One region of the Mesorhizobium sp. M0772 genome, then DNA from elsewhere that is predicted to be linked to it. Evidence: riboswitches for the same ligand, from Rfam matches in the RefSeq annotation. Region 1 holds a riboswitch; the other holds the start of a gene.
What was found. Region 1 has a riboswitch for cobalamin ahead of NKI06_RS05565 (DUF1636 family protein). Riboswitches for the same ligand answer to the same signal wherever they lie in the genome.

Region 1 (7,953 bases):
TTGCGTCTTCGTGGGCGATTTCGCCAATTTTCAGCGTCGAAAGTGGAGAGCCGCCGGCGACCCTGCTGATCTCCCCCCTTGAGGGGGAGATGTCCGGCAGGACAGAGGGGGGCGCGAAGGAATGCCAGCTTGCGAGAGAGGCCAATTGCCTCTCCGACAAATCCCGAGGATGTGCGTCACGCCCCTTCTCGGCAACCATCCTCAGCACAGCAACCGCAATATCGCGCGCTGCATCCTCATCGGCCGTCGCAAGCGGCCTCGCGCTTTGACCGTCGCCGGCAACAGACAAAGCCCACAGAACGTTACCGCCGTCCCGCACCGCCTTCAGCCTGACATCGGCCGTCACCCCATCCATCGTCAGCTGCCCGCCGCCATCGACAACCACCGAAACCTTCGGCCCGAGCCTTGGCGTCAGCCCAGCTTCCTCGACCGCAGCCCTGATCCGCTCAGCCAAAGATCGCGGATCGGCAATCTCCCGCGGATCGATGCCGGCCAGCGGCCCGGTCTCGACCGGCACGCCGGTACGCACTGCAATTCCCAGTGCATCGACCTCCGCCGCCAACAGCACGGCACTTTCCGCCGTCAGGCCGCGTATCTGCAGGCTGCCTCGTGCGGTCACTTCCATGATGCCGTTGCCGCGCTTCAAGGCGGATTCGCAGAGTCCGATCAGCGACTTGGGGGAAAGCCCTCCAGCAACCGGGTTGAGCCGCACCAGCAGGCCATCGCCGGTCTGCATCGGCGCCGAGAGAGCCGGACAGGCGCCGCGGCGCGAGAAGGCGTTCATGCCGCGACCCCGAGCGCCTCGGCCTCGGCGATCAACGCCGCGAGATCGTCGTCGATCGCGTTGCGCAAGGGATGCCAGAGACCGCGCCGGCGCGCCGACAGGAAGCGCTCGGCGATGACTTTGGCAGCGGCCGGATTTTCACGCAGGATGAAGGCGCGGACATCGGGATCGCCGACATAGGCGTCATGCACGGCCTCGATCAACGCGCCCGAAATGGCGTGCGTGGTTTCGGCAAAGCCGATGAGGCGGTCGACGGTTTCGGCAAACTCGGAAGCGCCGCGCGGACCATGCCGCATCTGGCCGGCTATAAAGCGCGCATTGACGGCTCGCGCCCGCACAACCCGCGACACAGCCTCGCCGACCGAGCGCGGCTTCGGCTTTTGCGGGTCGGTGGTGTCGAGCACGATGACGTCGGCATATCGGCCCAATGCCGCAAGGGCGGCCGAAAAGCCGCCGATGAAGGCGACGTCGGCGGAGCCCTCGAGAATGTCGCGGCCGGGATCGTCGCCGGTGTGGACCAGCAGATCGGCCTCGGCGACGCGGGTCTCGAAAGCGCCGGGGGAGGCGATGCCTTCGCCCTCGGCGCCGCCATAAGCATGTGATGTCGCATCGAGATAGGCGCGGCCGATTTCTTCGCGCCCGACCCAGTCGCCGCTGGACAGCAGGTCCTCGACGCCGGCGCCGTAGGTGCCGGGCGAGGTGCCGAAGATGCGCGGGCCGATCTTGCCATCGGCACGGGTTCTGGCGGCGAGCGGGTTTTCCGAATCGTCCTCGTCGCGTGCGGCAACGGCGTTGGCAGCGGCGTCGATCAGCGCGATCTGGGTCGGGAACATGTCGCGGAACAGACCCGAAATCCGCCAGGTGACATCGATGCGCGGACGGCCGAGCGTGGCCGGCGGCAGCACCTCGATGCCGGTGATGCGGCCGGTGGCACTGTCCCATTGCGGCCGGCAGCCCATCAGCGCCAGGCCTTGCGCGATCTCCTCGCCGCCGGTGCGCAGCGAGGCCGAGCCCCAGAGGTCGATGACCAGCGAGCGCGGCCAGTCGCCATGCGACTGCATATAGCCGCGCACGACTTCTTCTGCCGCCGCCTTTCCCAGATCGTAGGCGGTCGGCGTCGGCATGGTGCGCGGGTCGGAGGTGAACAGGTTGCGGCCGGTGGGCAGCACGTCGGAGCGGCCACGCGCCGGTGCGCCCGCCGGACCCGCCTTGATGTGACGGCCGTCGAGCGCGGCAAGAAGTGCTGCTTTCTCGGCCTCCGCGCTTTGCACGCGCATGGCGTCGGGCTCGTCGTCGGGAGCGCGGCCATAGATGTGCAGGCCGTCCTTGATGGCGAAATCCTTGAGGTCGCAGAGCCAGGCGTCGATGCGGCGCAGCGCCTCGTCGGGCGCGTCGGTTTTGGCGACGCCGGCTTCGGAGGCGAGGCCGGTCTTTTGCGCGGTGTCGACGATCAGCTTGGCCAGACGATCGCGCCGGCGGCGGTCGAGGCCGTCGGCCTGGGCGTATTCGTCGACGAGGCGCTCGAGCTTGTGCTGCTCTTCATCAAGGCCAGCAGCTGCCAGTGGTGGCGGCAGATGGCCAAGCGTGACGGCTGCTATGCGCCGCTTGGCTTGCGCCGCCTCGCCGGGATTGGAGACGATGAAGGGATAGATGACGGGCAGCGAGCCGGTGGCGATCTCGGGGAAGCAGTTTTGTGAGAGCGCAACCGTCTTGCCGGGCAGCCATTCCAGCGTGCCATGGGCGCCGACATGGATGAGAGCATGGATGCGGAGCGATTTGCGCAGCCACAGGCCGAAGGCCAGCAGATCGTGGCGCTGCGGCAGCGTCGGGTCGTGGTAATCGGCGCGCCGGTCGGCCGAGCGGCCACGGTCGGGGGCGAGAGCGACAGTGATGTTGCCGAAGGTGGCGGCGCGGAAGGGGAAGCCGCTCTTACCCTCCCCCTTGTGGGGAGGGTGGCCCGCAGGGCCGGGTGGGGGTGGTGCACCGCTACCCCCACCCCGTTTCGCGCCATCCGCTTCGCGAATGTCGCGAACCGACCCTCCCCACAAGGGGGAGGGTGAAGGAGCGCCCCATGCCGCCTCGACTGCAGCCAGTGCCTCAGCCGGCAAATCCTTTGAGAAGTCCAGATACTCATCCAGCCCCAGCCCACCATCGCTCCGCTCCAACGCGTCCAGCAGCGCACGCGGCGTTTCTGGAATCCCGTCAACGCGATAGCCCTGCTCCTTCAGGTCATGCAGCATGGCCAGCACGCTGGACGGCACATCCAGGCCCACGGCATAGCCAGTGCGGCCGGGCGCACTCGGATAATCCGGAATGAGGATCGCCAACTTACGCGTCGCGCGGGGCGTCTGCTGCAACCGTGTGAACGCCGCTAGCCTGTCCGCCACTTGCGCCACGCGATCCGGTTCCGGCCGGTTGGCGAAGGCGCGGTGGCCGAGCGCCGGGTCGGTCTCGCTCTCGCCCTTGAAGGAAATCGCGCCGGCGAGGATGCGGCCGTCGAGTTCGGGCAGCACGACATGCATGGCGAGGTCGGCGGGCGCCAGGCCGCGCTGGTTGTTGTCCCAGACGTCGCGGCGGGTGGTGGCGACGATGACCTGGAAGACAGGCACGCCGGCGCGGTCGAAGAGCGTTTCGACGCCGGGTTCGGCGCCGGAAGCGAAGGCGGTTGCGGTGATGATGGCGGTGGGCTTGAGCGTGGCCAGCGCGGTTCCGACGAAGGCCAGGGAGGTCGGGTCTTTGAGGCTGGAGACGAAGATCGGGATCGGTCTCATGCCGCGCTGGCGGAGTGCATCAAAGAGGGCATCGATTGGCGCGACATCGGCGGCCAGCAGCATCGAGCGGTAGAATAGGATGGGGATGATGGGAAGGTTGATGTTGTCTGCGCCGAGTTCCCGCCCACCCCCCTCTGTCCTGCCGGACATCTCCCCCGCAAGGGGGCAGATTGTGCTCTCATAAATGTTTTCGCCAATCGCAGACCTTGCGGAGATCTCCAAAGGAGCAGGAGAGGAGCCGCCTTTGGTAACGGCTGATCTCCCCCCTTGCGGGGGAGATGTCCGGCAGGACAGAGGGGGGTGTGAAGGAACGCCGACATCGGCAAAATTCAACTTGCCTACGACGCCGCGGCCAGGCTCGTAGTAGCCAGCTTTCGGCACGCTAACCGGGTCAGCCGCCCCCGCATCCCGTCCCGCCAGCCCCGCCAATCTTTGCACCAGCGCCGTCATATTCTCCGGGCCACCCTCGCGGAAATAACCAAGCAGGCCGTCCAGATCCTCGCGCGGCAGCGTCGAGGCTTCGATCAGCCTGAGATCCTCGTCGTGGCTCTCGCCCGGCAGCAGCGCCAGCTTGATGCCGTTCGCACGGGCAGTCGCGGCAAGCTGGTCGCAGCCATAGCGCCACCAGTCGTAGCCGCCGAGGATGCGCACCAAAATCACCTTGGCGTGGCGGGCGACGCTGTCGATCCAGAGGTCCACGGACATGGGATGGCGCAGGTCGCGCAGCGCCGCCAGCCGCATCGACGGCAGGCGGACGGCATCGGCCTTCCAGGCCGCCGCGAGGCCGGCGAGGTCGCTGTCGGTGAAGGACAGCGCCACGATATCCGCCGGCGTCTGCCGGAGATCAACTGGCTCGGCGAGATCGTCGAGCGAGGCGGAGGTCGTGGCGAGTATATGCATCGCGGCTCGTGCCTGAGATCAACCGGCGAGTATACGCTCGATCGCCGGACGGTTCAGCCCCTTCAGGCCAATGACGACGAGACGCGAGCGGCGATCGTCCTCGGCCGTCCAGGCGCGGTCATAGTAATGGTTGACGCGTGGGCCGACGGCCTGCAGCAAAAGCCGCATCGGCTTGCCGCCGACATCGACGAAGCCTTTTACACGCAACACGTTTTCCTGTTCGGCGGCGGTGGCGACGCGCTTGGCCAGGTCGTCGGGATTGGCGATCGAGGGGATGTCGACGATGAAGGTGTCGAAATCGTCATGCTCATGATCGAAAGCGCCGTCGTGATGCGACTTGCGGTTCTCGATGTCGTCTTCGACGGCGAGACCGAGGCCAAGCAGCACCGACGGGTCGACCTTGCCATGCGCAGTCGGCACGATTTTTACCGCGCGAGCGGAATGCTCATTGATGATGGCGTTGGCGCGGGCCGAACCGGCTGAATCCATCAAATCGCTTTTCGACAGGATGATCAGGTCGGCGCAGGCGATCTGGTCCTCGAAGACTTCTTCGACCGGATCGTCGTGGTCGAGCGTTTCGTCCTGAGCGCGCTGTGCCTGCAACGCGTCCATGTCGTTGGCGACGCGGCCTCCGGCCAGCGCCGGGCCGTCGACCACGGCGATGACGCCATCGACGGTCACCCGGCTCTTCACGCTTGGCCACTGGAACGCCTGGACCAGCGGCTTGGGCAGAGCGAGGCCCGAGGTCTCGATCAGGATGTGGTCGACCCTCGGTGTCAGCGCGAGGATCTTGTCGAGGGCGGGCACGAAATCGTCGGCGACTGTACAGCAGATGCAGCCATTGGCCAGTTCGACGATGTTTTCCTCGGGGCAGGTGTCGATGCCGCAGCCTTTCAGGATTTCCCCGTCGATGCCGATGTCGCCGAACTCGTTGACGATGATGGCAATGCGCTTGCCCCCGGCGTTTTCCAGGAGATGGCGGACCAGCGTCGTCTTGCCGGCGCCGAGAAAGCCGGTGACGACGGTGCAGGGAACACGGGAGAGATTGCCGGTCGGGTTTGAAACGTTCATCGTCAGTCCTTCAGCATATCGAGGGGTGGGATGCGGGCAACGAGGCCGCGCTTGAGGCTATCGGGCCGGCCGCGCCACGGGATGAGACCGTCGGTCGAAGTCGCGAAGAGCTTTGCGCCGGTGACGAGGTCGGCGCCGCTGGCCGCGGTCAGGTCGCCGAACACATAGCTCCAGCAGCCATCGCGCAGGATCGCGGCGCTGAGGCGGCGCTTGCAATTGCCGAGACATTCGGCGGTGCGGACCCGGATATCGCCGGCAGCGGCGCGGCGTGTGTCCTCAGCCAGCAATTCGCCGGCGCGCGGATGGGCGTCGGAACCGGTCTCATCGCGGCAGGAGGCGCAGACGATGACGGTCACGCCGGTCAGGGCGTCGTTGTCCCCGGACGCAATGTCCGCTGTGCCAGCCGAAAAACTGCTGTTCTGGTCCAAAAACCGTGCTCCTTGCCCGGAAACCCGCCAGGCGATCGGATACTTTGTCTCAGACGGCAGGTCTCCTGGCTCGCGGGTCGTCGCCTTGGTTAGCCGCCTTCCCGGTGTTACCCAGTGGCTTTCGGCCTTGGCTCGTCGCTTACAGTTGCGGGGACAGCCGCGGATTTGGGACCGAAATCCCGCACCGCATTCCCTCTTGGCCCTTGCCGTTGCGGGCAGGGGACCGTCTGCAGCGGATTTAGGCTTTTGCGGGCGGCGGTGTCAACGCACGGCTACGACATGGCGATGTCGGCCAAAGGCTTCCCCAGATTGCCGGCCGGCGTCACTTCGATGCGCTCAAGGCCAAGCCAGCCCTGCATCTGCTTCAATTCCTCGAACAGCTGGGCAGCTGTCTCAGGCGGTGCGCCTGCTTCGGCGTAGGCGGCGTGGACGCGTAAGACACTCGCAGGCCGGTCGGCCTTGAGATCGACGCGGGCGACGATCCGGTCGCCGAGCAGGAAGGGCAGCACGTAGTAGCCATATTGGCGCTTTTCGGCCGGCGTGTAGATCTCGATGCGGTAGTTGAAATCGAACAGGCGCTCGGTGCGCGAGCGCTCGAAGACCACCGGATCGAAGGGCGCCAGTAGCGCGCGGGCCTCGATCTTTCGCGGCAGGCGGGCGTCCTTATAGAGGTAAGCCGGCTTGTCCCAGCCTTCGACGTTTACCGGCAGCAACTCGCCCATCTCAACCAGTTCCTCCAACCGGCCCTTCATGTCGGCTGGCGACAAGCGGAAATAATCGCGCAGGTCACCCGACGTCGCGATGCCGTGGGCGCGGGCGGAAATGCGCAGCAATTCGCGGTGCGCGTCCTCGGCCGCCGGCACCGGCAGATCGAGGATCGCCTGCGGCAGCACGCGCTCGGGCAGGTCGTAGAAACGCTCGAAGCCACGGCGGTGCGCCGTGGTGATGCGTCCGGCCCAAAACAGCCATTCGAAGGCGTGCTTGGCGTGGCTCCAGCCCCACCAGCCGCCCGAACCTTTCTGGCCCTCCAGTGCCGAAGCGGCAATCGGGCCGCGCTCGGCGACCGCGCGGTAGATCTCTTCGATATAGGCGCCGTGCTCGCGGCCCCATTTGGCGAGGCCCAGATACATTTCGTCGCCGCTTTCAGCGCGCTGCATGCGCCAGCGCATCAGTGGGTAGGTCTCGACCGGCAGGAACGAGGCCTCATGCGCCCAGTATTCGAACACCGTGCGTTTGCGGGTGATTGCGGCATTGTCGAGCAGGGTGAGCGGGTAGGGGCCAACGCGCGAATAGAGCGGCATATAGTGGGCGCGCACCACGGCGCTGACGGAATCGATCTGCAGCAGGCCGGTGCGCGACAGCACGCGGGCGAGGTGGCGGCGATCGGGCGTGCCGACCGGGCGGGGATCGAGAAATCCTTGCGCGGCGAGCGCGATGCGCCTGGCCGTCGGGAGTGAGATATTGTCCTTCGTCAAAGTGTCTTGCCTCGAACCATTTTTCCCGACTTTAGCCGGCGATTCCGGTCATGCTAGCAGGCAAATGGCGGGAGATGTGTCAGGAGACAAAAGTGGAGTGAAAGATGAAGGAAATCAAACAGGAGGAGATCGGACCAGTTTTTCCCGGCCTGCCGTCCAGCACTGTCTTTTGAACAAGGTTTGACTTGCTTCGCTGAAAGCCCTGCGCTAACCCTCGCCGCGTTGCAGCAAGGCACCTAAAACGGTTCAGCGGTTAAACTGTCGCGCTTCCGCATTAGGGTTGGTTGCTGTAATCAAAGTGGATTGGCCGCCAACGGAAAGCCGAGCATGAACGTACTCCTCAGTTCATACCTGCCCATCGTCCTCTTTATCGCCGTGGCCGCGGTTGTAGGCCTGGCGCTTATCATCGCGCCGTTCCTGGTGGCTTATCGCAATCCCGATCCGGAGAAGCTTTCCGCCTACGAGTGCGGGTTCAACTCGTTCGACGATGCCCGGATGAAATTCGACATCCGCTTCTACCTGGT
Region 2 (7,953 bases), on a different contig from region 1:
GCTATCCGTCGAGCCATCGTCGACAACGATGATATCGAGATCGGCATCGTCGCGTTGCCTGAGCAGGGACCGCAACGTCGAAACGACATAGATCTCCCGATTGTAGACCGGCACAATGACGCTCAACTTCATGCGGCGCCCCGAAGGACGAAATCCGCAATCGTGCCGGCGATCTCCTGCGGCTCGGTCCCCAGCGACAGCCGGTAGCATGGCAGGTCGCGGGTAAGCTCGCTGAAAAAGCGAAAGCCCGCTTCCCGTTCGCCCGGCAGCTCCACGAGGCCGGACGGCGCCAGGGCAATCATGGCATCCTTGCGCGATATGGGCATGACCGAGCTTCTCGCACCTCCCCTGATATGGGGCACTATCAAAGCAATAATGTCCAGACTTGCAGGAGTTGGTCGAGGCGCGATCTCGTCGATGTGAAAGGCATGCTTGCCTTGCCAGTTCAGCGGTTGGTACGACTCTAGCCGCTCCTCCAGCTTCAGCCGCCTGAAGCCCTCCGGATCCTGCTTGAGCGTGGCAAACAGCGGATAGGCCGTCACCCCCTCGGTCCGGTCGATCAGCACATAGTCGTCGCCGACGCTATCGAGCCCATTGAGCAGGCCGGCGACGACCGTTCCCGATTTGCCGGCTCCGCCAGAGCCCGCCAGCAGCACGCCCTTGCCATCGATGCCCAGCGTGCCGGCATGGGTAAGCCGCATGCCGCGCGCCGCATATTCCCAATGCAGGTAGGCGCGCAGCGGCGCCCCTTGTTCCCATGGCGGAAAGGCCTTGGCCGACATCATCAGCTGCGCCCCGACATGGCGTTGCGGATCATGGAACTGCCAGAAGTCGAGGTCATGATAGTAGCTGCCGCGCAATCCGGCCTCTTCCAGCCGGTTGGCAAAGGCATGATGGTTGTAATCGCCTCGGCCCCAGGTGGCCGGGGCGGGGACGCCATCGATGGCCGGGTGGGCGACGAAAATGCGGCAGCCGTCAGATGCAGACGGATTTTCCGGGGCCGGTATGAAGGCATGGCTCATGGCTTCCGCCAGCGTGCCATGGTCGAGGTGGACACTCAGGTCCAGTCCCGGCAACCGCACCCCGGCGGTAACGGGATAGAAGGCGGCGGCGCTTTCCGCGGCCGCCAGCACATGGCGGGCATAATCCGGCAGGGTTTGCAGCGTGATCAAAGGCATGTGTTGTTGTTCAGCGTCCAGAATTGCGCCGGGTCGCCTGATGCATGTCGCTCGGGGTGGCCCCGGTTTTGAGACGACGACATGCATAAAATCAAAGATCTAAACCGCGTCGCCTGAGTCCGTCAAACGCGACGCGCTTTAGGGAAACGATTATGCCTGTTTCACCGCCGGCCAGCCGAGAGGTTCCTCGACCTCATGGATCGGGTCGACAATGATGAGATCGGCAAGGTCGTCATGGACATCGACCTTGAGCGGCTCATTGCTGGCAGCAAGCGCAGCCGACAGCTCGCCCGAAAGCGGTTGTGCCGGTGTTTCGGCTGGCGCAAGCAACCCGAAATCGAGCAGTCGGGCAACGAAGCTTTCGAGGTCGGCTAGGCTTATTTTTGCGGCGCCCGCGGCAGCTCCGACCAGCGCTTCAGTGGCGACGCCGGACGACAAAGCCTGCCAGACCCGGCTGCCGGAATCGGAAAAGCCGAAATACTTACCGTTCGAAAGATCGAGAACGACGGCTTCGCCATCGAATGATTCGAAAACGATGTCCTTGCTTGCGACCGCGTAGACCCGCTGTTGCATCGCTCTGTCCCCCGTTCCATGCGCCCATGAAGGGATGCGCCGGTTTCACGGTCTGCCCAGCCCTTCCTAAGTGCGTCTAAATCACTCGGCCTATGCTTGGCAAGACAAAGACCCGCGAACACAACGCTTGCGTCGGCGACCATTGCGGCGAAGTCGACCGGCTCAAGCCTCGATTTCGAGCGCCGACAACGGTTTCGAGCAGCAGGCAAGGATAAAACCGTCGTCGATCTCGTGGTCGAGGATGCCGCCATTGTGGCTCATCTCGACTTCGCCGGAGACCTTCTTCACCTTGCAGGTGCCGCACAGGCCGAACTCGCAGGCGGCGGGTATCCGCACGCCCGAGCTGCGCGCCGTCTGCAGCACGGTCTGGCCGGCAACGCAGCCGGCGTCGACCTCCGAAAGCGAGAAGCGGATCGGCGTCACAGCCTCGACAGGTGCAACAGCACCGTCTTCAGCGGGTGAAGCAAACGGCGCCGGGATTTCCTCCACCACGGGCGCGGCAAAGCTCTCCTGATGGTATTTCGTCATATCGAAGCCGGCGGCCTCCAGCATGCCGCGCACGGCGCGCATGAACGGATCGGGGCCGCAGCAGAAGATTTCGCGCTCGCGGAAATCCGGAGCCAGCAAGGGCAGCCGGATCGCGTCGATGCGCCCCATATGACCGTACCAGCCCTCGCGGCTGGAACGTTCCTCGATCATGAAGCCGAGCGACAGGCCGGGCATATGGCCGCCGAGCAGTTCGAGTTCCTTGCGGAAGATGATCTCTTCGGCACGCCGCGCGCAGTTGACGAAACCGACATCGGTCCATGGCGCGCAGTCGTTCAGCCAGCGCAGCATCGACATCATCGGCGTCACGCCGGAGCCAGCCGAAATGAACAGGTATTTGGCCGCCGGGTGGCTGTGCAACGAGAAGTCGCCCGCCGGTCCATAGGCCTTGACGTGCGAGCCGGGCATCAGATGGTCGAACATCCAGCGCGTGCCGATGCTGCCGGCCTGCGCCTTGACCGTCACCGCGATCGAAAACGGCCGCGACGGCGACGACGACAGCGTGTAGGTGCGCATCAGCGGCCCGTCCGGTGTCGGCAGTTCCAGCGTCAGGAACTGGCCCGGCTTGTAGCGGAACCAGGTCTGGTTGTCGGAGCGGAAGGTGAAGGTCTTGACGTCAGGCGCCTCGTCGCTGACGCCGATCACTTCCAGCACCTGCAGCCTATCGTTCCACGGCGCCATCTGGTCGAGATGGCGATAGAGCCCAAGATCCGTCATCGCATTCATCCTCTGGTCCCTCTTCGCCTGCTCCAGCTCACGCGACGCTGCGCAGCGCCGGCCGGCCGCCTTCGGCAAGGCGCGGGCCGATGAAGGCCGCGTACCATTCGACGAACTGGATCACGCCGCCCTCATGCAGCTCCGAATAGGGGCCGGGCTCATAGGCCGGGGACAGGATGCCGAAGGCGTTCTCCTCGACGATGCGGCGGTCCTGGTCGTTGGTCTCGGTCCAGACATGGGTCAGTTCTTCAAGGTTGTAGTCGACGCCCTCGACCGCATCCTTGTGCACCAGCCACTTGGTCGTCACCGCGGTTTGCGTGGCGCTGATCGGCAGCACCCGGAAGGTGACCGCATGGTCGATCAGGATGTGGTTCCAGGTCGTCGGATAGTGGTAGTGCATCAAGGTGCCGATGCGGTCGGCGGCAACAGTGTCGGACAGGTTCTTCGTCACCGCGCGCTTTCCCGACATCGTGTAGCTGACGGCATCGCGCAGCAGCGGCGCGCGGGTGGCGCGGTATTGCCCGGCCGGATCGATGCGGAACTTGCTCGGCAGGCCCGCCGCCTCGCATTTCGCCCAGTGCGCCAGCATCTCCGGATCGCTGTCGGCGCCCTGCACGCCGGTCACCGTCGGCGCTTCGGGGAATGTCTTGCACAGCTCCGGATGATTGCCGGCGCAGTGATAGCATTCGCGGTTGTTTTCCCAGACCAGCTTCCAGTTGCCCTTCTCGATGATGGTGCTCTCGAAGGCGACCTTGGCTTCATTCAGCCGGTGCGGCTTGAGGTAGGGCTCTATCATGGCGCGCATCGGCGCAAAGTCGGCAGGTTCTTTCGCCAGGCAGATGAAGATGTAGCCGCCGACGCTCTCGCAGGCGACGGGCTTCAGGCCGAACTGGCTCTTGTCGAAACCGTCGGCCATCTGGCGGGCAAACAGCAGCCGGCCGTCAAGCTCGTAGGTCCACTGGTGATAAGGGCAGACAAGCTTTGCCGCCATGCCCTTCTCAGTGTTGCAGACACGGCTGCCGCGATGGCGGCAGGAATTGTGAAAGGCGTTGATGTTGCCCTTCTGGTCGCGGACCAGCACCACCGGATAATCGCCGATCTGCACGGTGATATAGCTGCCGGGCTTCGGCAGTTCGCAATCATGGCCGATGAACAGCCAGTCGCGATACCAGATAAGCTCCATGTCGAGCTTGAAATAGTCCGGGTCGGTGTAGAAGGGCTGTTCCAGCGAAAAGCCTTGCTTGCGGCCGTTCAGGAGCCTCAGCATGTCGTTGCGCGTATCCATAGTTCTGTCCTCGTGGTTTAAGGACTGAACTTGGTGGTGATGGAGGAAGGATCGGACGCAGGCCGGCGCGGCGCCGGACATGCACTATCCACCTCTTGACCGCCCACCGCGATCAGTCGAGTCTAGGCATCTCGGGCTGGTTTCCGGGCTCTGGAGTTGTCCTTGCGGACCATCGCGACACCTTCCCAGGCTCTTGCCCAGTGGTCTCCCGTTGCGACTTGAACTCCACCACCGTTGCGGGGGCAGCGCCGGATTCTGACCGGCTTCCCAATTCTCCGCTGCGTCGTCACGAAGCGGCACCTGAGATGCGATCATCTAATCACGGCAGCGATCGCGACGTCGGCATGAAAGCGACATCATATCCATGCGGCGCGACACGCGCGGCTTACGCCCCCCGCCCCCGGTCAAAGAGCTGAGACGTTTCTTGCGACGCCATCATCGCCGTTTCGAATCGCTGCCGATCCAGTTCGATCGCGGGCAAAAATGGCTCAACGGTATCGAAAAGTTACTATTAGCAATCTCTAATCGAACCGAACGGTTCGTTTCTGTTGACAATGCGTGCAGGACGGTGTGGACGACGGCCCGGAAACCGACGTCGGAGCGAACCACTCGGTTCGGCATAAGCGACTGAAAACAATGCGATAAATGACCATAGAGGAACTTCCTGGCACAATTTCAAGGTGCAGGACCGTGGTCCACACGGAACAACTTCGTGATTGGAAACCAGCCTATGGCTTTCCCACATCGGGGCTGTCCGATCGACGCGAATTCCTCCCAAGACACGCCGCTAGACGGACAGACAAACTGGAGTCCTAAAAATGAAAAAGATCATCCTCACTGCCGCAGCCGTTTTGGCGATCACCGGCAGCGCCTTCGCCGGTAGCGACAATTACGGTTCCAATGGTGCGAACCAGCCAGCCGTCTCGGTCGACAGCTCGTATACGGCTTCCATTCAGAAGCCGGCGCACGCTGACAAGCAGCCTGTCGTTCAGGGCGCCGACCGCGACCTCTACGGCAATCGCTGATCCCGACCAAAGAAGGGCGGCTAACCCGTCGCTCTCGGGATCCCAAAAAATTCAGGAGTATTTGAAATGAAAAAGATCATCCTTGCTGCCGCCGCCGTTTTGGCCATCTCCGGCAGCGCTTTCGCCGGCAGCGACAACTACGGTTCGAACGGCGCCAACCAGCCTGCGATTACGTCGACCGATAGTGGCCATACGGCTTCGGTTGAGAAGTCGGCTCCAGCCGAGCAGGCGCCTGCCCACGGTGCCGACCGTAACCTTTTCGGCCGCTAAAAGCCGGTTTCCAGCACGTGGCGGGCTTATCCGCTGCAGCTGGCGGCATCAGAAAAATTCAGGAGACTAAAATGAAGAAGATCGTTCTTGCCACCGCAGCCGTTCTGGCTGTTTCGAGCGCTGCCTTTGCCGGCAGCGACAATTATGGCTCCAATGGCGCCAACCAGCCGGCCGCTGCCGTCGACACCACCCGCACTTCGTCGACCGGCACCAACTCGGCGGTCTACAAGCTGCTGAACTCGTCGAACGACCAACAGAAGTTCGTTCCTCAGAGCAGCGACAGGGATCGGTTCGGCAACAACTAACAGCCGAAGCTTAAAAAAAGAGCGGCGGGCCGGGCCCGCCGCTCTTTTTTCATGCCTGTACGACGCAGCTATCTCAAGCCGCCTTCACTTCCACCGGCTTGAGCGAGAAGGAGTGCCCATCGGCGTCGAAGATGTGCAGGTCCCCGGCATCCGCGGTCAGTCGCAGCTTTGCCCCGCGCTTGACCTCGACATTGCCGGGCAGCTTGGTCACCAACGGCAGGTCAGCGCGGCCGATATCGACATAGACAAGCTGCACCTCGCCGAGTTGCTCGACATAGTCCACCACGCCCTCGAAAAGATATTCCGCGCCGGTGGCGGCCGACAGATCCTCCGGCCGCACGCCGAAGCTGACTGCCGCACCCTTTGCTGACGCCGGCGTTGCGATCGGCACCGTTGCCTTGCGGCCGCCGACATGGCTGACGATTGTCGGGTTGCCCGTCCTGTCGATTGTCGCCGGCAGGATGTTCATGGCCGGCGAGCCGATGAACTGGGCAACGAACAGATTGCCGGGCTTCTTGTAGAGGTCCATCGGCGTGCCGACCTGCTCGATATGGCCATCCTTCAGCACGACGATGCGGTCGGCGAGCGTCATCGCTTCGACCTGATCGTGGGTGACGTAGATCATGGTCGTGGCAGGCATCGATTCCTTGAGCTTGGCGATCTCGATGCGGGTCGCGACGCGCAGCGCCGCGTCGAGATTCGACAGCGGCTCGTCGAACAGGAACACTTTCGGATTGCGCACGATGGCGCGACCGATGGCGACACGCTGGCGCTGGCCGCCCGACATCGCCTTGGGCAGGCGGTCGAGATATTTGGTCAGCTGCAGGATTTCGGCGGCCTGCCGCACCCGCTTGTCGATCTCGGCCTTGCTTTCCTTGCCGATCTTCATCGAGAAGGCCATGTTGTCGTAGACGGTCATGTGCGGATAGAGCGCATAGGACTGGAACACCATGGCAATGCCGCGCTTGGAAGGCGGCACGTCGTTCACCACCTCGCCGGCGATCTTCAGCTCGCCGGAGGTGATCTCCTCAAGCCCGGCGATGGACCGCAGCAAGGTCGACTTGCCGCAACCCGACGGGCCGACGAAGACGATGAACTCGCCCGACTTTATGTCGAGGTCGATGCCGTGGAGAATGTGCAGATTGCCGTATGATTTCTTCACCTGTCTCAGCGTGACATCGGCCATAATTTCCTCCCAGTGATTTCCCTAGAGAACCTGGATTTCCTCAAAAAATCCAGTTTCGTCAAAAACTCAGTCGATGCGCCCGAACCAGGCGCCGTAGCCGCCGAGGCGGATGGAACCTGTGCCGGATTGTCCCGAAAAACCGTGCCCGGCCAATGGCAGCAGCGCCTGACCACCGAGATCGACCTCGGCCGGCTTGCTGGCCAGATTGAAGACGCAGACGATCTGCTCATTGCCCTCACGGCGAGTGAAGGCGACGGTGTCGCCCTCGCTTTCGATGAACTCGATGTCGCCTTTGGCCAGGGCCGGATGCTGGCGGCGGAAACCGAGAAAGCGCCGGTAGTGCTCGAGCAGCGAGGCCGCGTCGCCCTGCTGAACATTGACCGCTTGCGACAAGTGCTTGCCCGGCACCGGCAGCCAGGGCTTGGCCGTCGAAAAGCCGGCATTGCTGGCGGTTGCATCCCACACCATCGGCGTGCGGCAGCCGTCGCGGCCCTTGAATTCGGGCCAGAAGCGAATGCCGTAGGGGTCCTGCAGATCCTCGAACTGCAACTCGGCTTCGCCCAGCCCAAGCTCCTCTCCCTGATAGAGGCAGACCGAACCGCGCAGCGACATCAGCAGCGCCGAGATAACCTTCAGATAGGCGGCCGGGTCGGCCTCGTCGGCGGCCCAGCGCGAGGCCGGACGCATCACGTCGTGGTTGGAAAAGGCCCAGCACGACCAGCCGTCGCTGGCGACCTTGCCGAAGGCTTCCAGCACCTGGCGCACCTTGGCGGCGCTGATCTTTTCCGGCGCCAGGAAATCGAAGGAATAGCACATGTGGACGCGTTTGCCGCCGGCGGTGTAGGCGGCGACCACTTCCAGTCCGCGT

Region 2: it holds a riboswitch for cobalamin, as region 1 does, so the genes downstream of both, NKI06_RS05325 (aromatic ring-hydroxylating oxygenase subunit alpha) here and NKI06_RS05565 (DUF1636 family protein) in region 1, are expected to answer to the same signal.

The regions. Positions count from the first base shown of each region.
Region 1 is NZ_JAMYPB010000006.1:293-8,245, forward strand. Features, by position in the region: partial or broken gene cobG (precorrin-3B synthase) at 1-784, opposite strand, end outside; gene cobN (cobaltochelatase subunit CobN) at 781-4,455, opposite strand; gene cobW (cobalamin biosynthesis protein CobW) at 4,474-5,526, opposite strand; gene NKI06_RS05565 (DUF1636 family protein) at 5,529-5,954, opposite strand; cobalamin riboswitch at 5,993-6,197, opposite strand; gene NKI06_RS05570 (winged helix-turn-helix domain-containing protein) at 6,227-7,429, opposite strand; gene NKI06_RS05575 (NADH-quinone oxidoreductase subunit A) at 7,757-7,953, shown strand, end outside.
Region 2 is NZ_JAMYPB010000005.1:132,920-140,872, reverse strand. Features, by position in the region: gene NKI06_RS05345 (glycosyltransferase family 2 protein) at 1-132, opposite strand, end outside; gene NKI06_RS05340 (serine kinase) at 129-1,178, opposite strand; gene NKI06_RS05335 (PqqD family protein) at 1,329-1,751, opposite strand; gene NKI06_RS05330 (FAD-binding oxidoreductase) at 1,914-3,014, opposite strand; gene NKI06_RS05325 (aromatic ring-hydroxylating oxygenase subunit alpha) at 3,052-4,299, opposite strand; cobalamin riboswitch at 4,417-4,618, opposite strand; gene NKI06_RS05320 (DUF680 domain-containing protein) at 5,118-5,324, shown strand; gene NKI06_RS05315 (DUF680 domain-containing protein) at 5,391-5,594, shown strand; gene NKI06_RS05310 (DUF680 domain-containing protein) at 5,666-5,899, shown strand; gene NKI06_RS05305 (ABC transporter ATP-binding protein) at 5,973-7,085, opposite strand; gene bglA (beta-galactosidase BglA) at 7,152-7,953, opposite strand, start outside.